Regions from separate parts of the Metabacillus sp. YM-086 genome, predicted to be linked through region 2. Evidence: riboswitches for the same ligand, from Rfam matches in the RefSeq annotation. Region 2 holds a riboswitch; each other region holds the start of a gene.
The links. Region 2 has a riboswitch for thiamine pyrophosphate ahead of thiT (energy-coupled thiamine transporter ThiT). Riboswitches for the same ligand answer to the same signal wherever they lie in the genome.

Region 1: another riboswitch for thiamine pyrophosphate. It lies ahead of thiC (phosphomethylpyrimidine synthase ThiC); the one in region 2 lies ahead of thiT (energy-coupled thiamine transporter ThiT).
Region 3: another riboswitch for thiamine pyrophosphate. It lies ahead of ACEWK1_RS06100 (thiamine phosphate synthase); the one in region 2 lies ahead of thiT (energy-coupled thiamine transporter ThiT).
Region 4: another riboswitch for thiamine pyrophosphate. It lies ahead of ACEWK1_RS09600 (acetylornithine deacetylase); the one in region 2 lies ahead of thiT (energy-coupled thiamine transporter ThiT).

What each region holds. Positions count from the first base shown of each region.
Region 1 is NZ_JBLUOI010000002.1:14,510-20,326, forward strand. It holds gene ACEWK1_RS00995 (YmaF family protein) at 1-167, shown strand, start outside; gene thiC (phosphomethylpyrimidine synthase ThiC) at 198-1,955, opposite strand; TPP riboswitch at 2,087-2,202, opposite strand; gene ACEWK1_RS01005 (MOSC domain-containing protein) at 2,293-2,943, opposite strand; gene ACEWK1_RS01010 (aspartyl-phosphate phosphatase Spo0E family protein) at 3,037-3,207, opposite strand; gene ACEWK1_RS01015 (MerR family transcriptional regulator) at 3,456-3,794, opposite strand; gene ACEWK1_RS01020 (hypothetical protein) at 4,026-4,298, opposite strand; gene ACEWK1_RS01025 (Fur-regulated basic protein FbpA) at 4,472-4,657, shown strand; gene ACEWK1_RS01030 (DNA polymerase beta superfamily protein) at 4,712-5,467, opposite strand; gene ACEWK1_RS01035 (MarR family winged helix-turn-helix transcriptional regulator) at 5,604-5,817, shown strand, end outside.
Region 2 is NZ_JBLUOI010000031.1:67-5,883, forward strand. It holds gene ACEWK1_RS14385 (hypothetical protein) at 269-898, opposite strand; TPP riboswitch at 1,040-1,142, shown strand; gene thiT (energy-coupled thiamine transporter ThiT) at 1,245-1,817, shown strand; gene ACEWK1_RS14395 (hypothetical protein) at 2,030-2,218, shown strand; gene ACEWK1_RS14400 (peptidase MA family metallohydrolase) at 2,585-3,490, shown strand; partial or broken gene ACEWK1_RS14405 (DMT family transporter) at 3,487-4,340, opposite strand; gene ACEWK1_RS14410 (DinB family protein) at 4,516-5,016, shown strand; gene ACEWK1_RS14415 (SGNH/GDSL hydrolase family protein) at 5,037-5,817, shown strand, end outside.
Region 3 is NZ_JBLUOI010000009.1:44,392-50,208, forward strand. It holds gene ACEWK1_RS06085 (thiazole synthase) at 1-195, opposite strand, end outside; gene thiS (sulfur carrier protein ThiS) at 200-403, opposite strand; gene thiO (glycine oxidase ThiO) at 408-1,526, opposite strand; gene ACEWK1_RS06100 (thiamine phosphate synthase) at 1,510-2,118, opposite strand; TPP riboswitch at 2,207-2,315, opposite strand; gene ACEWK1_RS06105 (monovalent cation:proton antiporter family protein) at 2,401-4,248, opposite strand; gene mgtE (magnesium transporter) at 4,375-5,742, opposite strand.
Region 4 is NZ_JBLUOI010000016.1:47,617-53,433, reverse strand. It holds gene ACEWK1_RS09600 (acetylornithine deacetylase) at 1-890, opposite strand, end outside; TPP riboswitch at 1,029-1,129, opposite strand; gene ACEWK1_RS09595 (bile acid:sodium symporter family protein) at 1,223-2,191, opposite strand; gene ACEWK1_RS09590 (CBO0543 family protein) at 2,574-3,098, opposite strand; gene ACEWK1_RS09585 (hypothetical protein) at 3,262-4,107, shown strand; gene ACEWK1_RS09580 (VanW family protein) at 4,115-5,017, shown strand; gene ACEWK1_RS09575 (ROK family protein) at 5,369-5,817, shown strand, end outside.

The DNA.
Region 1 (5,817 bases), on a different contig from region 2:
TCGATATAGAATATGGTGGTGTGCTGTATGGAGAGGGAGAACGTCCAAAACACGATCACCGATTCGAAGGAAGAACATATGGGATTGTAGGAGAAGATCCGCTAGCGAGAATGTCATATACGGACATGGCAACTAAATTAATTGACTATAATGGCATAAGAGAATAAAGAGGCGGGATTGCCCACCTCTTTATTTGCTTATCTATAAATCTTTGAACCACCGTCAATAAATTCTTTTGACTTTTCTTTCATTCCTTCAGTTAACAACTCATGCATAGGTTTACTTGAGTCATTACCCAATTCTCTAATGTCATGTGATATTCTCATAGAGCAAAATTTTGGTCCGCACATTGAACAAAAGTGAGCTGTTTTTGCCCCTTCAGCAGGTAAAGTTTCATCATGGTATTCTCTTGCTCTTTCCGGATCTAAGGAAAGATTAAACTGATCATGCCACCTAAATTCGAAGCGTGCCTTTGAAAGAGCATCATCTCTGTTTTGAGCACCAGGATGACCTTTTGCTAAATCTGCAGCATGTGCTGCAATTTTGTAGGCAATTACACCTTCTCGAACATCTTCTTTATTTGGTAAACCTAAATGCTCCTTTGGTGTTACATAGCAAAGCATGGCTGTTCCGAACCAACCAATCATCGCAGCACCTATAGCAGAAGTTATGTGATCATAGCCTGGAGCAATATCAGTAGTTAAAGGACCTAACGTGTAAAATGGAGCTTCTTTACAAATCTCCTGCTGCTTTTCAACATTCTCTTTTATAAGATGCATTGGAACATGACCAGGGCCTTCAATCATCACTTGAACATCGTAATTCCATGCGATCTCTGTTAATTCACCAAGAGTCTCCAGCTCAGCAAATTGAGCTTCATCATTTGCATCGGCGATAGAGCCTGGTCTTAATCCATCACCTAAAGAAATGGAAATATCATATTTTGATAGAATTTCACAGATATCATGGAAGTGAGTATATAAGAAATTTTCTTTGTGATGAGCTAAACACCATTGCGCTAAAATGGAGCCACCTCTAGATACAATTCCAGTGGTCCGCTTAGCTGTTAACGGGATATATCTAAGAAGAACTCCAGCATGTATAGTAAAATAATCTACCCCCTGTTCTGCCTGTTCAATAAGCGTGTCACGATAAACTTCCCATGTTAAATCTTCAGCAATTCCATTCACTTTTTCCAGTGCTTGATAAATAGGGACAGTACCAACAGGAACAGGAGAATTTCGGATAATCCATTCACGGGTTGTATGAATATTTTTCCCTGTTGAAAGGTCCATGATCGTGTCTGCTCCCCATCTAGTTGCCCATGTCATTTTTTCAACTTCTTCTTCGATAGAAGAGGAAACAGCAGAATTTCCGATATTAGCATTAATCTTAACGTGAAAGTTTTTCCCTATAATCATTGGTTCTGTTTCGGGATGATTAATATTAGCTGGAATAATAGCCCGGCCTGATGCAACTTCTTCACGTACATATTCGGGGTCCATCTGCTCTCGAATAGCAATATACTCCATTTCGGGTGTTATAATCCCATTTCTAGCATAATAAAGCTGTGTTACGCGTTTACCGTCTTTTGCCACCAATGGATGAATTTGATTAGAGGGAAAAATCTCTAAGTTTGAATGTTTACTAGAAGCTTTATATCCATTATCTTCGGGCTTAATTTCTCGTCCTTCGTATCGCTTAACATCATTACGATCAAGGATCCATTTTTCTCTCGCTCTTGGTAATCCCTTTCGAATATCAATTTCAGCACTTATATCAGTGTATGGTCCACTCGTATCATAAACTCGAACAGGTGGATTCACTTCTTCGCCATATGTATTCTTCGTTACACTCTGAGTAATTTCTCTTACAGGAACTTGAATGTCAGAATTACTGCCTTGAACATAAACTTTTTTACTTCCGGGAAATGGCTGTTTAATTGTAATCTTCATACTTTCTCCTCCTTGAAAATGAAAGTGATCGATTGAAACATCAGCGGAAGGCAAAAATAAAAACGGGTTCTGAAGTTCAGAACCCGTTCAATAGGTGTAGGTAAAATGTAAAAAGATGCGCGCTTATCCCTTTACAAATGTCGCTACTTCCCTACGCTGGTATCATCCAGATCAGGTTCGAAGGGTCAAAGAACTTCAAACGCGTTCCTCTCTCAGTCCAAGCTAATGGACTCCCCTAGTAGAAATTGGTAATTTAATTAAAATCAGTTATAATCATAACATAATTATCCATGTAGTCAACAGAATTTTTTGAATAATAAGAGGAGTTGAAGTACCTTTATTTTTTCATCAATTGTCGACGGAGCTTCTTCATACGGACATGCCATTCTTCAGACAGTTCACTAAGAGATAAGATCTTTTCAACTTGAGGTAGATCATCTTTATGATGGAAAAATGTATTATGAATGGCTGCAACTGAAATCTCTTTAGGATGTTTTTTTAACCGTTTAATGCTTGAATTTGACGAGATTTGTCCTTCCTCTAAAACACGAAAGAAATAGCCCGTGTAACCATGTTCAACGATCTTATTTAATAATGTGTTGATATTTGTATACTTGTTAATCGTTGAACAAGGAAATCGTCCTTGTGAAACTTGAACTACAGCTTCACCAATTTGATAAATATCACCTATACATACATCTGTTTCTTTCATTCCTGAAACGGTTAGGTTTTCTCCAAAAGCGGCCTTTGGTAATGGTTGTTTGTAAAGGTTCTCCCAAATTTCATAATGTTCGAAGGGATAAACACAAATGACACGTTCAGCCCCTCCGTGGTACTCGTGGTTAGCTACATCATCGTCTACAATATGGCTTGATTTAACCTCTAGTGTTTCAACTTGACTTTTACATATCCCTGAACGAAATTCTTTTCCTTTATGTTCAAGTGTAGATGGTTTACCTTTACTAAGCCAAATAATTTTCTGATCCATAGTATCACTTCCTCATGTATTTATCATTGTGTCAATAATAGAAAAAAATACACCAAAACCTTATGAAATGGTGTATTTTACAGAAAGCTAAATTTATTTTTTCTTATTAACAGGTAAAGGATTATTTTTATTCATTTCAATATTTAATATTTCATCTAAGTTTTGACTGGCAACCAATGTTCGTTGTGCACTAATTCCATCTTCTTTGGCGATTGAAAACATTCTTTTTCGGTATTCTTCTATTACTGCATCTAGTGATTTCACACTGAACACCTCGCAATTTACATATATAGGTGGTGAAAAGTCCTATTAAATCTATTATCGGTTATTTCTTCCAATTGTAAATAGGGAAATACGCTATTTTATGTATAATTTTTTGAAAATAACGGAAAAAGTGGGGTTAACCAAAGTGGAATAGGAGAATAGGGGAAATATCAGCTGGCTTGTTTATTCAGGGGCGCTAAAATTTATCGCTGCAGCAATAGATGATGTGCTCACTGCAGCGATAATGATTAATTCCTGCCACGCCCAAACCTAAATTGTGCATTCAACTGACCTTGTAGCATTTTTTTTCTAACATCAGCTTCACTTTCACGTTGTCTTTCTTTTAATCTCATTTCTTTTAAAATTTCAGTTGTTTGTACACCGTCCTCTCGTTTATCTGCAATGTCCATTAGTGTCTCAATATCAGAGAATGAATATTTTCTAGTTCCTCGTTCATTCCGATATGGAGCAATTAGTTTTCTTTCTTCATAATATCTAATTTGTCTCAACGTTAATCCAGTCAACTCACTGACAGTCCCAATTGAGATTACCTTTTTATCCTTGTATGAGCGGTCTTGGTGATTCATTGCTCCACCCCTTAAAACATTCTTTTTACAAGTATATCCTGTTATGTAAGGAATGGCTTTTGTTTTGTTAGAAAATCTGACATAAAAATATAGAGTTATAAAAAAGGTGTTAGGAATACTTACAGTGAAACTGAATCTTCTTTTAGATGAGGATAAAATAGGATAAACGCAAGGGATTTATAAATCGTTAGAATATACTGAGTATTGTCTGTTTCATTAGAAATTAAATATTCAACCTATGAATTCTTTATAGGAACCGTGAGGAAACACATTATTGAGCTGCATAAGGATTTGTTGGGAAAGAAGGCTTAAAAAGGTGAGTGGAAATATTGAAGTTACCTCTTCATACTGATTTGTTTCAGAATTGTAAATTGTTAGAATATCAATTTTCTCGTTTTTTAAGATTGCCATGTATAATTGCTGAGCCTTCGGTTCATCTTGGTTAAGGTAGAAAACTGTTGTTCTCAAATGATCTGCCTTTTTTGCTATAACCTTTATTTTCACAAGTTTCAACTCCTTAAAGTGTTGAAACTATTCTCGACAAATTTTTAAGAATTTAATCAAATTAATACAATCTTAATAACTCGAAAGAAAATCTTAACATTATATTAATCGTCACATAATATTTTTGAGGTAAAGTAAGAAATGTAAAATTATTAAATATGGAGATGAGTGCTATGAGCAAAATGTTACAAACTGCACTTGAGGAACAAAGAAATTATTACTCTCAAAAACTACTTGCAATTGGTGTTTATAATGGTCAGGTTATGAATAAGATGACGCTAACCGAACTTAAAAATGAATATAATTATTTCTATCATAATGTTCCGAATGTAAAGAAAAAAGGGAATTCTGCGGGATGATAGGGGATGAGAGCTCCACTTAATAGATCAAGAGCTCTCTATACATATAAATGCTTATTTTTCTTGTATGAGCGTTACAAAAAATTCATTAAATGGGTCGTGTAATATGGTCTTAAGTGTTTGGAATTCTTTTTTTACTTGATCAAGACTCTCTAGGGAGGAATGAATATAGTCATCAAGAATTTCCGAATGAAAATCATGTTGATCATTTTTTTTACAATCGATTAATCTGTTGATTTCAGTCCGTACACTACGATCCTTTGAACATTCCTCGAAGATCCATTCCTTCCCTATTTCCGGAAACTCATGATGATTAACAATCCACATACAGCATGCAATCGGTTTTATTACATTTAAATATAGTTTTGTTTTTGATTTATTCGTTTCAAATAAAGAATGATGATTTCTTTTAGCCATGCTTAAATAGTGATGTAGAACGGAAACTGGGGAAAAAGAAAGTTTGGATAGTTTTCTTATTTCTTTTCTAAAAGAAGGGTGATTATGATAGATGATCGGAGAATAAATCCACTCTAGCAATGTTGGATTAGATTTCAAAAGTAGTTGCAGAGCTTTTTTTATATCCCACCCAACATATTCCTCGTTATCTTTTGTAGAATACTCAAAGGTATTCTTTCCTTCTATCAGCTGTAAGTACCAGTTCATTTCTCGTTTATAAATAAATCGAACATCAAAATCACTAAAAGATGTATTCATATTCCATGCTCTGCTTCCAGATTCGCAGGCATATAAAATTGTAATATTTTGCTCTTTTTCTATTTTCTTTAATGTTTCTAGTATTTTTTTATTCATAAGTCACCTCAAGATACATCTTTTCTTCTTTTTCTCCTTTAATACCTTCAAATATTCAATGATTAATAGTAAAATAAAAAAGTATTTAAAATTGAATAGTTTATCTATGGTTAATTTTGAACAAGAGGGCGATGGAATGAGATCATTTACTGAAGAAGAATTACAGAATGCATTAGATTTATTTCGTGTATTTGCAAGAGCTTTTAAAAGTATTTCCGAGCATTCTATCCGAGATAGTAAAGAGCACGGGTTTAATCCAACAGAATTTGCTGTTTTGGAATTATTGTTTACAAAGGGGCCGCAAAAATTACAGCAAATTGGTTCAAGATTGTTACTTGTTAGTGGAAATG
Region 2 (5,817 bases):
ATAGCTCATAATTGCTTGTACTATAAAAGTACATTTTTTATTAATCTCAGTAAGATTAACTTTAGCACGCTTGGTTTTGTTTAGTTTTCAAAGATCATTTTCCGCTCCGTTTCAGAAGCGACTTAATCAATATAACATTTAGGAACCTTCTCGTCAACACTTATTTTTCTGTGTTGTTTTTTCGTCTGCTTCAGCAGCGACGTTTAATAATATATCACGGTTGTTTTATAAACACAAGCACTTTTAAAAAAAATAAAAAAGATGACAATCAGTCACCTTCATTCATTGCGCCTCTATAATATTGTTCTTCAAGCAACAATATATTCTCACGCTCTGTTAATTTACCTTCTTTAACTAAAATATCCTTTAATAGTTTAAATGCTAAAATTTCAGGGGGATTTATATCTTTCTTTAATGCTTCTATGAGTATTAAAGGTGCTAACTCAATATGATATTCACAGAATTCTTTACATCTATATAGTGTTTTATCATCTTCTTCACTTAGAGCATAATACATTTTAACTAATTCCTGGTGGGCACGATGTAAAATAAAAGGACGCTTCGTACGATTAATAATTTCAATTAGCAATTTTTCAGCAAGAAGATATTCCTTTGATTCAAAAGCCCAAGAAACATTTCCTAACAAAAAACCACAATCACTTCTTTTTGTTTTGGCATGACTGTCAGGGTGATCTAAATCCTTAGGCTGAATCCTTCCTCCAAAGGACCACTTTATACAATTTCTAATAAATGCTCTTTCATAACTTTGAAGACTGTCCCAAAAATCATCAAGTTCTAATTGATGAATAATACCACCGTATTGTCTTTCTATTTTTGCTACTTTCATTTGTTTTATTAGCGCTGGATTTTTAAAGTTGAATAGTTTTTTAATACCCATACATTCACCTCTTGGACAATTCTGATGAATTATATGTTTTATTCTCACCTTTCATTACACTGTAGACTAAACTCTTATTCATCTATATTTATAGTTGTAGTAAGCACAAAGATCCTGTATAGTAATGACTAAAATAAATACTTAAACCACAAGGGGAGCCTTTAAGCTGAGATTGAATGTTTACCATTCTAACCCTTCGAACCTGTTAGTTAGTACTAGTGTAGGGATGTGGAAGATCATGTTAAAAGTAATGCTTGGATTATATGATCATTCCAACCATTGCTTTTTTATTTTGAGGCTAAAATAAGGTTACCTTCTGGTTTGATGTAAAAGAGAGGTAATTAGTTTGCGAGGAAATCAACGTTTATTATTTTTAATCGAAGTTGCAATGTTAGCTTCACTGGCATTTTTGCTTGATTTATTATCAAGTGTTATTGGAAAGTTACCACAGGGCGGTTCCGTTTCACTTGGCATGATCCCAATTTTCATCATCGCTTATCGTTGGGGTATAAAAGGAGGACTTCTAACTGGTTTGTTACTAGGCCTTTTACAAGCTGTTCTTGGTAACCCTTATATTGTCCATCCTGTTCAAGGGTTTCTTGACTACTACCTAGCATTTACGGTTGTCGGGTTTAGTGGAGTCTTCTTCAAGCAGATTCAACACGCTTTTCAAAATAAAAGTAAAAAGTTAGCGATTCTTTATATATCACTTGGGGCTTTACTCGGAAGCTTACTAAGAATGGTCGCACATGTTGTTGCGGGTGTTGCATTTTTTGCGTCGTTTGCACCTGAAGGTACTCCTGTACTAACATACTCTATTGTTTATAATGCTTCTTATATGATTCCAACAATGATCGTTTCTGCAATTGTTGTTAGTTTACTATTAGTAACTTCTCCTAGATTAATAATAAGAAAATAACTCTAATAAAACCTTGGCACTCCGCCAAGGTTTTTCTATTTTCATTATTCTAATGTAAATCATGATCGTAGATACTATTAACTCTATGAAAACCCTTATAACCTTCTCTCTCTAAATGACTAAATTCTACTTTATAGAAAAAGTTATCATATTTTCTATTCCTTCAGCATGTATTAATAGAAATAATAGATTTATAAACGGAGGAAAAAGAGATGACTATTTCTTATGGAATTATATTATTAACATTATTTCTATCACTATTTCATTTCTCTTATGGCTATAAAGAGGCAATTCGAATTAGTAACGAAGAGGGTCCTGTTCAAGGCTTGTCTTTAATCGTTAGCATTCCTCTCGGTTTTACCTTTGCTTACTTATGTTCGATCTTCTATACTTCATCTTAATTTTACAAACTCGTCAATCGGCGAGTTTTTTTAAAAAATCTTAAGCACGTCCTTACCTTCAAACGTCATTTTTACCACTCCTGCTTCATAAATATCAATAAAGATTTACCTTTGCAGGAGGTTGCTTTGGAGACATTTAAATTGGTATGTAAAAACCTTATATACTCCAGTTTCACTCTCATTTTAGTATTTGTATGTTTTGTTTGTTTCCATTTATTTTCTCACATAAAAGCCAGTCTTGTTTTCAGCATAATTATGACTTTAACATCCTTTACTTTATTCTGTTTCTTTGTCTATATTTTAATGACTTTGAAAAGGACTTTTACCTTTTGGTTTTTTAGAGGTCGGAGTGGCATTGTTTCTTTTATGATCATTGCAACATGCACTTTCTTTTTATCCATCTACTTTTTATCCATCAATCTCATGATATCTAGTGAGCTGGGAGGTAATTTAACACTTGAGGAGAAGTACCAGCTTTATTTGATACCTTTTCAATCAAATAAGGTAACCATTGCAGATTATCAAGCAATGAAGAAGGATAAAATAGTGAGCTCATACAAAAATGTCATGATCTATTATGAAACACATGAGAAAGAGTTAGTCCCAATTATAGAGGATGTTCTTAATCGGGCTGATGAACTTACAACAAATCTCTTGGGTGATGTACACGATAACGAGATTGATCTAATTCTTCATTCTTCTATAGAAGATCTTTATGAAAAAACCTCCTTAGTTCAGACTATGGGCTACTTTGACGATCCTAATGATATTGTCGGGATTGCCATAACGGACTTATCAGATATCATCTCAAATCAAATGCCACAATCATTTTATTTCCAAAGCACCATCTTACACGAATATACTCACTATCGATTACAAGCTTTTATCAAAGAGCAGGAACTCTACGTCTATAGAATTCCCCTTTGGTTTCATGAGGGAGTTGCAGAATATGTAGGTATGTATAACGTTGCACATCACTATTATCCTTTTCAAGAAACCTCATTTTCCCATCTTGTGACACATAAAGACTGGGAAAAATATCGTCTAGAAGATTATGATGTTTATTTACAAAGTTATTATGCAATTAAGTATCTCGTTGATCAATTCGGAGAATCAATTCTTAAATCCATCATTATAGAAACAGCAAAAGCCAATGATTTTAATGAGGGATTTACTAAAGCAACAGGTATGACCATAGAAGATTTACAGTCACAGTATATTAAAGAAGAAAATCAATCATTACAAACAAAAAATAAAAGCCTGCAGCATTAGCTGGCAGGCTTTAGTTCTTTGCGCATGTATTTTTTTATTTGTTTTTCTAATACAAAAAGCAAGATTCCAACCATAATGATACTTCCTCCGGCTACTTGAGCTCGAACAAAATCATCATAGATATTATATTCGTGCTAACCCATTTTAAAGACCAATTGAATAATGAGTGTCCTAGCAAGGTTGGAATGATGGCTAATAAAATAAAATAATACCAGTCTGTTGTCGGATAAGGACCTAATGGATATTGTAAGAGTAAGCAATAGAGTAACAGTGTTATTGAACTAATTCCATACACAATAAACGTATATAAAGTTAGCGAGTGTCTTTTTCTAATTCCCTGTCCAAAGAGCAAGTATGCGGTAATCATTGCACATGCTACTAAAGAGAGAATATCCCCAAACAAAGCAAGACCACTTATTTTAAAATCGCCCCAACTAATGATCATACTCCCAGTGATAGCGAGAATTCCACTACACAAAGCCATCTTTGAAACTTTTTCTTTAAAAAACAAATAAGTTCCCACAAACGCAAACAATGGTTGAAGCGTCACTAACACGACAGAACTAGCCACTGATGTGTAGTTCAACGATTCAAACCAAAGGATAAAATGAAAAGCTAAAAATACACCTGCTATCGTAGAATACAACCAATCTACCTTTGATAAAGTCTTCAATTCTGAACGATGTTTAATGAGAAAAACAGGTGCAATAAGAATCGTCGCAAAAAACAATCGATAAAAAGCAATAACAGGAGCAGGAGCTGATGTTACTTTTACAAAAATAGCTGAAGTTGAAACAGAGAGTACACCAACAACAAGAGCTGCATAAGGAAAAAAGCGTGGAGAGTTCAAAGTCGTTCCTCCTATCATTCAAAAACCTACAATATTCTACCATGAAACGTAATAGAATGGTTGCGAAATTTGTAGAAGAATTCATAATAGAGTTGGAAAATCTTTGTAGTATAATTGTATTAGTTTCATCTTTACTTTTTTTGTATGAAAAAATACTAAATCAAGGGGGAGTATAATGATCATTCAACTTGAAAATACACGTCAAGAAATTCTACTTACTGTTGGAGACATTCCAGAACATTTATTTAATGAAAGAGAAAATGAACAAACATGGAGTGTTGGACAAGTACTTGAACACCTACATAAAACTGAGGTGGAGATTACGAAAGCTATAAAGTATATGTTAACCTTACCAGAGCAAGAACCTCTTCCAGATCAACCACTTAAGCTAACATTAGATCGTTCCACAAAAAGAATGGCACCAGCAGCGATTACTCCAGCAATTGTAGTAAATAAAAACGACATTTTACATGCTCTGTCTCAATCTCGAAATCAACTCCTACAGCTTATTGATTCTATACCTCCAGAGCAAGATCTTACAACACGAGGATTTAAACACCCTGTTTTCCCTATTTTATCGATTAAACAATGGATTGAATTTGTTGGTTATCATGAACAAAGACATCTAGCACAAATTTTCGAAATAAAACAGTTTATCACAAATGAAAGCGTTTAGTGACTAGGGGGACACAACAATTGAATAAAGATAAAAATAAATCACTATTTCTTGTTATTTTTACTGCCTTAACTTTATTATTTTCAACAACTGTAACAGCTGCCGAGCAGGAAGAATCATTAACGGTTGTTTCTCTTGGTGATTCCATTACATTTGGGTGGAATTTAGAACAACCCCAAACTCCTCCAGTTCAATCGGAAAATGCTTTCCCTTTTCTGATTGGTAACGGAAATACAGAGGTTTTAAATGTCAGTTATCCTGGATGGACTTCAACTCAACTCCTTGAAGCCATAAAAACTGTAAAAGCCCGACAAATGCTTCAACAAGCTGAAACTGTCACATTAAGTATTGGAGCAAATGACCTGTTACAAGCAATTGAACTAAGTAAAATAATTGAGAATCAGCAGCCGGTAGATCCAGAGGCGCTTCAACAAAAGGTTACAGCTGCGACTGCTCAAGTGTATAACAATATAACAGAAATCATTACTCTAATAAAAGAGGAAACAGATGCACCAATTTTATTATATTCGTTATATAACCCATTCGGTATCAATGATCCAATCTACGGAAGTATACATACGTTAGGTGAAATGATTACAAACAGTGTAAACAGCAAGGTATATTCAACAATAGCAGCCCAACAAGGGGTACATTATCTTGATGCATATTCAGCTTTTAATGGTAAGCAACAGGACTACATCATACCAGGTGATATACATCCAACGATTTCCGGTCAACAAGCGTTAGCTCAGCTTGCAACAAATCGGCTTAATGAATTAATTCCTATCACGATAAACCCAA
Region 3 (5,817 bases), on a different contig from region 2:
TGTATATTTTGAAACATCTAATTGCTCTAAAAAATTAGGTTGTGATTCTTCGAAAATATTCATTCGGCGCACCGCAAACGTTAAGATCTCCGCTTCTGATTGGGCAACTGCTTCCTTTTGAATGTCAAATGAAGGGTATTTTCCTGTACCTAATAATAATCTTGATTGAAATGTTTTATCTGCAATTTTTAACATAAAATCATCCTCCTCCTACAAAATGAACTAACTCAATTTCATCACCATTTGAAATGATTGTGTTTTCATATTGATCTTTTAAAACAATCTCGCGGTTATGCTCAACAATAACAAGACGATCTTCCAGCTTGTAAAACGCCAGTAAATGCTGAATTGTTTTAACTTCTTGATTTAATTCAACCTGTTCACCATTTAATTTAATGCTCATGAAATCACCTCGTTGTTTGAGTAAGCTTTCTCGTTAAAGAAAAAGCATGAATATACTCTTCGTTTTGCTTTCTTTTTAAAATAAGATCTCTGACCATTGTTCCTGTTTTAGGAGCAAGCAGAATTCCATTTCGGTAATGTCCTGTTGCAAAGTAGATGTTCTCATCCTCAGGATGCTGTCCAATATATGGCTTTCCATCATCAGATTGTGGCCTTAACCCAGCCCAAGTATCGAGCAGCTTAGCGGATGTAATACTTGGCATCATCGGCGTCACTTTTTCAATCAGTGACTGAATTCCTCCAAGTGATGGTGTTGTACTCCAATCATCCTCAATCATTGTGGCTCCTACAACAAACCTTCCATCACCCTTTGGAACGATATAACAATGGTCATAGAAAAGAGTCTTTTCGAGATCTAAATGATCCCCTTGAACGGAAAGACATTCACCCTTAACCGGCCTCATATTGACCTCAAGTCCTAATTGTTTAAAAAAGTGTCCACTCCATACTCCATTTGCGATAACTACTTTGCTACAAAGATAATCCCCTTGTGGTGTTGATAACGTATACTCATTTGTAGCTGTTTTCTTAACAGAATGAACGGGTCTATTTTCTTTAAATGTTGCTCCTAGTAAGCTAGCAGATTTCGTGAAAGCCGCACATACATGTGTAGGAGAAACGTGGCCATCTTCAGGAATATAAAGCGCTCCTACGATCGAATCAGACACATGTGGTTCACCTTGTAAAACTGTTTCTTTCGTGTGCCATTCTAAAGTTTCATAATCTTCTACAGCTTTCTTCAAAACTCTCGCTTCATTTTCTGTCATTGCTAGCTTATACATGCCTTTATCAACTAGTTGAATATTAATCTGTGATAATTCTGACAGCTCATCACGTAAGATGTGATAGTGTCTTTGACTTTCCTTCGCAAACTGAAAAAAAGCATCATTATTTTCCAATTCGGAATTTGCCCCAAGCATTCCAGCAGCTGCACATGTTGCACCTGTACCACCTTTATGGCTATCTAATACAAGAACGGAGATTCCCTCTTTTGCAAGCTGATAGGCAATTGACTGCCCAATTATACCGCCGCCAACAATTCCAACATCATATTGTTTTTGCATGGTAACCCCCCTCTTTTAAATTGGTTAAAGCTGCAATTGGGTCACTGCTCGCTATAACATAGGACATAACAGCAACACCATGAACACTTACGTTTTTAAGCAACTTAATTGTGCTAGGAGTAATGCCTCCTATCGCAATAACTGGAATTGTCATGTGCTCACAAATTTCAGCTAATTGTTCTACACCTCTTGGAGGTAATGCTGCTTTTGAATTTGTTTCAAAGATGTGACCAAATAACAAGTAATCAGCCCCCGCTTCTTCACATCGTAGAGCTTCTTCTAGCGAATGGACAGACCGTCCAATTCTTACGTGCGAATCAAAAGCTCTTACTACCTCAACAGGAAGGCCGTGTCCTGGTAAATGAACATTAGGGATATTATGTAATAAAGCAACATCAAGTCGATCATTGATCACAAGCTTTTCCTTCGGTACACCCCGCTGAAGCAAATTTGACACAAGTAACATGATGTCTGAAGCCGTTTTCTGTTTTTCCCGGATATGAATATAATCCACATCTTGATGGAGCATCGTAAGTTTCACTGTTAATTCATTTACCGTTTGCTTGCCATCTGTAATGACATGAAATTCCACTTTTTTTCACCTTGATTCTTAAATAGTAAAGTTTTATAGGACGCAAAAAACCACTTTCCTATAGGAAAGTGGTTTACATACACAAAAAACCATGATGTATCCACTTCCCTACGCTGGTATCATCCAGATCAGGTTATAAGGGTCTTAAAGTCACACTTTAATCTCAGCCTCTATTTAAGGCTCCCCTAGCGGTTGTTTCTCTCGTATTTACTTATTTCTATCATACCAAATGTTTGGAAACTTTCAAGAGTAAGATACCCTGATGTTTTTTAATTGATAAAATTATATCAATTCCAACTCATGTTTAAGTTCATTTACATATTCTCTAGAGCCCGTCACAATTAGACGATCTCCTAATTTCAGGTCTGTATCTCCATGTGGAACAATTGAATCTTTGCCTCTGAAAATACGGACAAAAATAATGTCTCCTGTAAACGGAAAGTTTCGTAGCAGGATGTTATCGTATTTTGCATTATTTAAGTTAATTTGATATAGAGTTGTTTCCTGATTTGTTAAGATTCTCATAACACTTGGTGCTTCAATTAAAGCACGAAGCATCGTTTTTGTTGAAAGAAGTGTAGAGAAAATATCAATACCCTCATCCTTTAATTGACTTGCTAAATCAGGTGATGCCACACTAGCAATCACTCGATCAACTTGCTCTTTTTTTGCAAATAAGGCAATATCGGCATTTCGTTGTTCATCACCAGTAGCTACAACAATTAAGTCTACATCAAAAGCGTTTTGATCTTTTAATGTTTCAACCTGAAAATCATCAATTTCTCTAATCTCAAACAATGATTCAGAGATTTGTTTATCAATTTTATCTTGTTGAATATGATAAACCGTTGTTTCATAAAGATCTTGGTTTAGCTCTCTTGTAACTGGCAGTGACATTTGATTGGCACCAATAAAGGCAACCTTGATTTTGGTTGGTTTTCCTTCGCTTTTTGGAAAAAGCTTTTTAAAGAAAATCGGAGTTACTATACTCGTAATAACAGCAACTAAAATAAGCGCACCTGACATTTCAGCTGTGATAATCTCCATTCTTTCCCCAATCGTCGCAGCTGCAATGACAAGAGAAAGCGTAGATGTTAAGAGAAAACCAGCTGCAAGTGTTGTTTTGCCATCGTACCATCTTTTCAAATAATAAACAGGTAAAATCTTAGAAATCAGAAGTGCGATAAATAATAATGGAATAAGCAGGAAGATTTTTGGATCTTTAAACAAAGCCCAAATATCTAAATCAACTCCAACCATTACAAAGAAAATGGGAATAAGAAATCCATATCCGAAAGAATCAAGCTTTTGAACCATTTCTTTGTTAGGAGATAATAGCGAAACTAGCACACCTGCTAAAAAGGCTCCTAAAATATTTTCGGCACCAATTGTTTCGGAAATCGCCACTAATAAAATAATTAACGTAAAAACAGCTCGTGTCCCAATTTGAATCGTCCCTTTTGACATTGTTTCGATGAATGAACGATTCATAAATGTTTTTCCTAAGAAATAGAGCCCAACACCTGCTCCAAATAGAACTAATAACAACCATGTATTGTTGTCTCCACCACCATAAATGGAAGCAAAAACAGCAAGAAGCACCATTGTGACTAAGTCGGCGATAACAGCCACAAGTAAAATAATTTGACCAATATTGGATTTCATAATTCCTGCATCTTTTAATGTAGGTACTACTACTCCTAGAGAAATAGTCGAAATAATTAAGGTCATTAAAAACGCGTTATCCATTAACCCGATCCATACAAAGATGTAGGATAATAATAAGGATAGAGCAAAAATCCCAACAAATATGATGAGTGATACGAAAAACGCATTAGGTGCATCTTTACCAGAAGGAAGCTTCTCCTTTTTCTTTCCTCCTGCAAAAGCTGTAAAGTCTATTTCAAGACCACTAAGAAACATTAAGAAAATAAATCCAAGCATTGATAATGTCTCAAGCCACATATCCTGGTGGACAACATCAAAACCACTTTTTCCAATAATTAACCCAACGATAATTTCGGCTACGACGACTGGCATAAAGTTTAGCTTTAATCGATGTAGCAAAATAGGGGTTAGAAATGCTGCGAGAATAACAATAACTAATGAAGTTACAGATGCTCCATGCATCGTATCCCTCCTTTATCTTAAATTCAGTAATTATAAAAGGTAAAAAATCTAGCGAAGAATGTATATCTTCTATCATATACAAGCTAGAACATAACTTGTAACAATATGCTCTAAGCTGGAATCTAGTTAAATTAAATATTGCATAAACAAAGTCGCCATACCAAAATAAATTAAAATACTAATAATATCATTTATAGTTGTAATAAAAGGACCAGATGCAACAGCCGGATCCACCTTCAATTTATGCATAATTAATGGAATAAAGGCACCAGAAATCGTCGCTACAGTTAGTGTAGCCAATATTGAGATCCCTACTAGTGCACCTAGAAATAAGTCACCTTGCCATACAAAAACAACAACAGTCACAACAACACCACAAATGGCCCCTGTTATTAAACCTGTACCTGCCTCCCGAACAATCATCTTACTAAGATTTTGATCTTCAGTATCACCAAGTGAAATTCTTCTAACAGCAACGGCTAAAGCCTGTGTTCCTGTGTTTCCTGCCATACCGGCAATTAAAGGGATAAACACGGCTAAAATAGCAACCTTCTCTAATGTTGCTTCAAATCGACCAATTAAACTTGCTGTAAACATTCCAAGAAATAATAATATAATTAACCACGGCAACCTTTTTTTGGCAGCAGAAAACGGCCCTCTATCAGTGGAATCAACGTCAGATACCGCAGCAAGCTTCGAATAGTCATCACTTGCTTCTTCTTCAATAACATCGACGATATCATCAACAGTGATAATTCCTAGCAGATGTCCTTGAAAATCAACGACTGGGAGCGCAAGGAAGTTATAGTCTTTCATTTTTCTTGCAACTTCTTCTTGATCTTCCGCGACACTTACCGAGTAAACACGTTCATTCATAATGTCTGAAATCATCGTGTCAGGTTCACTAATAATTAAATCTCTTAACGAAATAACACCAGCAAGCTTTTCATCTTCATTCACAACAAATACATAATAAATTGTTTCAGCGTTTGGAGCTTCTTTCTTTAATATTTGCATGGCAGAATGAACCGTTTGATGAGCATGAATGGAGATATACTCCGTTGTCATGATACTTCCGGCTGTATATTCTTCGTAATGAAGCAACTCTCGTATTTCTTCAGCTGCTTCATCATCCATAATTGTTAAATAACTTGCAACCTGATCCTTATCAAGCTCATTTAAAACGTCAACGGCATCATCTGCATACATCTGTGCAAGCATTTGGGCAGCAAACGTTGGATCCATTTCTGATAAGTATGTTTGATAAAGGCCATCTTCATCTTCAATATTTTCAAAGACCGCTGCCATTTCTTCTGGGGAAAGAAAATGATAAACAGTCTGGCGATCTTCTGGGTCAAGCTTAATAAAAAAGCTGGCCTGGTCGTAAGGGTGCTGCTCTAAAAACACGGAACGAAAATCATCCATATTTTTCTGAGTAAGTGCTGAGAGCAGCGTTCCTTCTTCAAGCTCAACTTGTTCTCTTTCTTCTGACAAAGTCTGTTCCTCCTCTCTTTGTCATATATATTAAGGAAATAAATAAATTTTCGACATATACTTAAGTATTTCTAC
Region 4 (5,817 bases), on a different contig from region 2:
TCTTTTATAATTTGCTCATGTGTTTCATTTGGATAATAATGAACAGTAATCCATAAACGGCATTCATCAGCAATAAATGCAGCATGTCTTCCTCCTTCAATTACTGCTGGATTGATTGTATTTGTACCAGGAGGATATCCAGGATAGCTTTTCGAAATTGCCCAATGCCTTTCAAGGTCTTGTAATCCATGAATAATATTTGTCATTTTTTCGATAGCACTGGCAGCAAAAAGTTTTCCGCCGGCATGTATCATTTGCCTTCTCGTTGCGTCATGATACGTTTTGTCACTCTTTACAGTGATCCAACCAGTAATAACTCCACCTTGCCCTTGAATATGTAAATCACTTGTATCTACCACAACAGCAAAATCTGCTTTATATCCTTTTTTACAACATTCAAGAGTCCCAGCTTCCCCAACCTCTTCACCAATCACAGATTGTAAAATCAAATCACCAGGAAGGGTAATACCATGTTCGTGTATTAACTGAATAGCAAACAATGCACCAGCTAATCCACCTTTCATATCAGCTGCACCACGCCCTATAATCACACCATCTTTTACAACAGGGACAAACGGATCAACATCCCATTTTTCATCCTCACTAACTTCGGCCACATCTATATGACCGTTAATAATCAAGCTGTTATATAGATCAGGTTCCTTCCCTTTTAACACACCAACAACATTAGGATCGTTTGGATACACATCCCACATATCAATGGTAAAACCTTTCTCTTCTAAAAACTCTGCAATAAATTGTTGTGCTTCATTCGTATTTCTAGCTGGTGGTGCAGGTGTTTTATATTCAATCAAGCTTTTTAATAAAGAAACCAAATCCTCCTGGCGTTCATCGACGATATTAATTAACCGTTCTATTGGATTAGACAATGTTTTTCCCTCCTTTTTTAAAATGCAGTAAAATAAAAAAACCACTTCTTTTTTTAGAAAAGAAGTGGTTTGAATCGCATAATGGTATAAAAATTAGTTAAACTGCTACTAATAATAACCAAATTGCGTTAAAGTCTATTTATTCAAACACCTCTTCCCTCCGCTAGTATTATCTAGATCAGGTAATAAGGGTCAAGGCGCACTGCCTCTCTCAGCTTAAAGCTCCCCTAGTGGTGAAAATCTATCATATTATGAAATTAGTAATTCACATTATTTTTAACACACTCAGAAATATTTGGCAACATCTTCTTTTTAAAATATACGAGTATTATTTATTGTGAAGCAGAGATATTGGCCTCAAAATGTTGTTTTTGATCAAAAAGATTAAATATATGACCAAAGATTGATGCAAGCACTTGCTGAAACAACATTCCCAGAACTACAGGAACAGCTACAGCCGGAGGAAAATATTGAACCGCAATTACAGCCCCCGCACTAATATTCCGCATTCCACCCGTAAACATCATGACTACTTTTGTTTCGCGGTCTCTTTTTAACAGAATTGACAGCATCCATGCTAAGAAATATCCAAAAGAAGCAAGTGTAAAAACAACAATAGCAATAATAACCAATTTTAAACTAAACTGCTTAAGATAGGGAGAAATAACAGCTCCATTCATCATAACAACGCAAGCAAGAGAAACTTTTGAAAACGGCGCAAGATTTTTCCCTGCTTTAACACTTTTCCCTTTTGTCAAAAAATTTGTAAACATCCCTAAAATAGATGGAATAACAACCATAAATAACAACCCATACATAATATCCATCGTATTTATTTGAATTTTTTGACCAACTAGAAAAGATAAAGTAAACGGAACAAGAAACGGCGACAAGATTGTGTCAAACAAGATAATAGATAATGCTAAGCCTATACTCCCCTTATAGATTGTTACCCAAATAAAACTGGTAATCCCAGTTGGAATAACACTTGCTAGCACTAATCCGGTCATTGTTAAATGATCATCCACAAAAAATGCGTGTCCTACTGTCCAAGCTAGAAGCGGCATAATAATATGCAACAGCATTAAAATCATAAATAAAGGCATTGGTTTTTTTAATGCTCCTTGTAAAGACGTAAAAGTAGAGCTAAGACTACCTGAAAAGGTCATAAATGCAAATAGCCACGGAATTAAAAATGTAAGAGGTAAAAGATTTTCAGCAAGCATAACCCCTATAATCACACTTATTGGCGTAATAATAGGCATCCATTTTTCCAGTTGCCGATTAACTGTTTGAAGCATGAATCATTCTCCTAATCTATTTAGATAAAAACTATGTATATGACATTGTAACAGAATTAAGAAGAATGAGTGACAGTAAGGTACTTAATTAAGTAAACTATTTTCCCTTTATTTTCTTAATTATTTCCTTTATATAAGAATCCTGATGAGGAACAAAGTCTTGTTTTGTTACATTTGTCTCTAGCTCTCTTTGCGCTTTATGTGTATTTTCCAGAAAGCCCTCAACCCTAATTTTTTCTAATTCCCTGAACCACAGTTTTTCAAATTCATGTAATTCAGCTCTTACAACTCCTGAAACCTCCTCTTGTTGAATTTTCTATGTCCAAATTCATCAAAATATGCTAGCATTTCTGTTTTCATGATAAAATCTCCCTTTAATGTTTTAACGAAAAACATATGATGGCACACCAAAAATCGTCCATAAAAACAAAATAAAACCAAACGAACATATCCAAGTTATCAATGGACGATAATGATGCAATGCCAATAAAGGAAACATAGCACAATTAAACAAAACCGACCACCATTCATTCCAACCATTATAATGATTTATTCCCCCAAAGTAATGTGTTAAGAGCTCATTTGCTGTATAAATCAAAACCCAAATCCCGATATAGATAAACCGTTTTAAGCGCTCAATAGGAAAATTCCCTAAATACAAAAGAATTGTACAAGGATATTTGATAAACATGATAAATAAAGAAATATGGGTACCTGTTATTCCCATTTTTTCATCAATTGGAATCGGATTAAACTTCCATAATGGAAAATAATCATAAAGTAAAAAATGATATAACAAGTCACCAATTATAAAAAATAAAATGGTTGGATAATACTCTCTCCAATTTTGCCAATCTCCCCATTTCCATGCAGCAAATATATACAGAAATCCATAAACAAAATTCATTTTACTTCTCCAATGTTTTCTTTTTTCACTTTTTTACTTTCCGTATAACTATTCTGTATCAATACAGGGCAATTGATACCTTATATTTCCATTTATAAAAGGCTATGTTCTAGAGTTTTTTACACAAAATAAATGAAACAAGGTTAATTTGGAGTGACTTTTTATGAAAAAAACATTGTTACTTATTTTTCTTTTTGTATCTCTTTCCAACAAACAAACATTAGCAGCAAATGATCAACCACCTCCTTACATCAGTTTTCAACCAGAGTTGTTAAGTTGGGATGAAGTAAAAGAAATTATTCCAAGAAAATCAACATTTACTGTTATTGATATTGCTAGCGGACAAAGCTTTAATGTTCAAAGAAGAGCCGGAAGTGGTCATGCAGATGTACAACCACTAACAACAAATGACACGAAAAAAATGAAGAGTATTTATGATGGAAAATGGAGTTGGCGAAGAAGAGCAGTTTATATTCTCACGGAAGATAAGTTAATTCCCGCATCGATGCATGGTATGCCCCACGGAGCGGGAGCAATACAAAATGGATTTCCGGGACATTTTTGCATCCATTTCTCAGGCAGTACAACGCACCGCACCCGAAAATTTGACCTTTCCCATCATGTTATGATTTTAAAAGCTGCTGGGAAATTCGATGATTATACAGCTTCACTTTCAGCGGAAGAAATACTAAATATCTTTCTTATTACAGCGAAAAATCATGACAAGGATTTAATGAAAGGAATAAGCATTTCAAATATGAATATGAATGATAGCTCTTATAAAGTTCTCGACAATATTGAAGGGATGAAATGGACAATAAAAAAGAGTCAAGACGATCATGACTCCTCATTAATATCGTCTTTTCCCGTTGAAACAAAAATATACCTTGATGAAATTGGTCCTGTTAAGATTACACAAACCTTCACCTTAATAAGAACTTCACTTTTTTCTCCATGGAAAGTATTAAGAGATCCATTCTTAATTGAATTAAATGAAACAGGGAGGTGAGCGTTCTATGAAATTTCTTTTAGCAATTTTTATGATTATGGTACAGCCTTCTGTCCAATCTGAACATTTATCTGTTACCTTTGAAGGGAAAGAAATAACATCTCTTCATCGTTCAGAGCTGGCTATACCATCCTTTGAAGGAGAATTTATAGACCAAGAAAAATTAGATGAACTTACAGCTTCTTTAGAATCAGTTGTTTATGAACCACCATCTAATGCATACTTAGATGAACATGGTCAAATAAAGAGTGAAGAAATGGGGCATAAACTTGATCAAGAAAAATGGAAAGCAAATGTTTATGTTACATATTTGCAAAAAGGCTCAAACTCTATTGAAGTGCCTGTCAAAACAATCTATCCAAAGGTTGACAGTGAACTTCTCACATCTATTAAAGCAAAATTAATTAGCCATTACGTAACTTATTTTAATAGTAGAAACATGGAACGGTCACATAATATTAAGTTAGCATCCGAAGCAATTAATAACCATGTTATTTTCCCTGGAGAGACTTTTTCGTTCAATGCTGTTGTTGGTAAACGAACAATTGAAAAAGGCTATTTACCTGCTCCGGTAATTGTAAGAGGGGAACTCTCAGAAGGGATTGGTGGAGGTATTTGCCAAGTTTCCTCAACTTTGTTTAATGCAGTTGACCGAGCCGGAGTAAAAATTATTGAGCGATACTCCCATAGTCGTAGAGTCCCATATGTTCCTTCAAAACGCGATGCCACTGTCAGCTGGTATGGACCTGATTTTACATTTGAAAACGAACATAATCAACCATTGCTTATTCAATCTAAAGTATACGGAGGACAACTAATAATAAAAATATTTTCTTCAGAAACATTAGAAATTAAGCAACAAAATATTCAAAGTGCTCCAAATCAATTACCAGAAGAGGAAAGATTATAACTAATGAAGTCAAAGTACTTCTAAAAAAGGAATAAAGATCAGTTTACTAATTCGAATCTGATCTTATTCCTTATGCATTTTAACTAAATAGCAGAAAAATGAAAAAAAGCTCTTTGTTCATGTTATAATCCTGTTTAAGTGAACCCTTACAAAATAACCCTCTTATTCTATTAACGGAAAAAATACTTGCTGCATTATATGTATTGATGACCCTTTAGTTATTAACTTGCCAGAACCCCTAAATACATGAAGCTATTATTATTATATGAAATAACAGGGTTTGTCTGCCGATTAAACTAAGTTTATATTATAATTATATTCATCCGAAAACTTTTGAAATAGGTGAAAAATTTGAGTCAACTTACATGGAATCAACAAATTGTGAAGAAAAATAACACCTTGCTTGTTTTTCAAACTATAACAAATGAGGAGCCCATTTCCAGGGCCGATATCGCTCAACAAACAGGTTTAAATAAAGCCACTGTTTCTTCCCTTGTGAACGAACTGTTATCTAAAGATCTAGTTTATGAATCAGGACCAGGAGAATCAAGTGGAGGTAGACGCCCTGTACTTCTTCACTACAATGTAAATGCTGGATATTCTATCGGCATTGATTTGGGTGTTAATTATGTTTTGGGAGTTGTAACAGATCTGAAAGGAAAGATATTGTTAGAAGAAACAATAAAAGTAAAGGAACACACTTTCTTAGATGTCATAGAACAAATAAAACAGGTTATCTATTCTCTTATAAAAGATCTCCCTCAAACACCTTACGGAATAATTGGAATTGGCATAGGTAT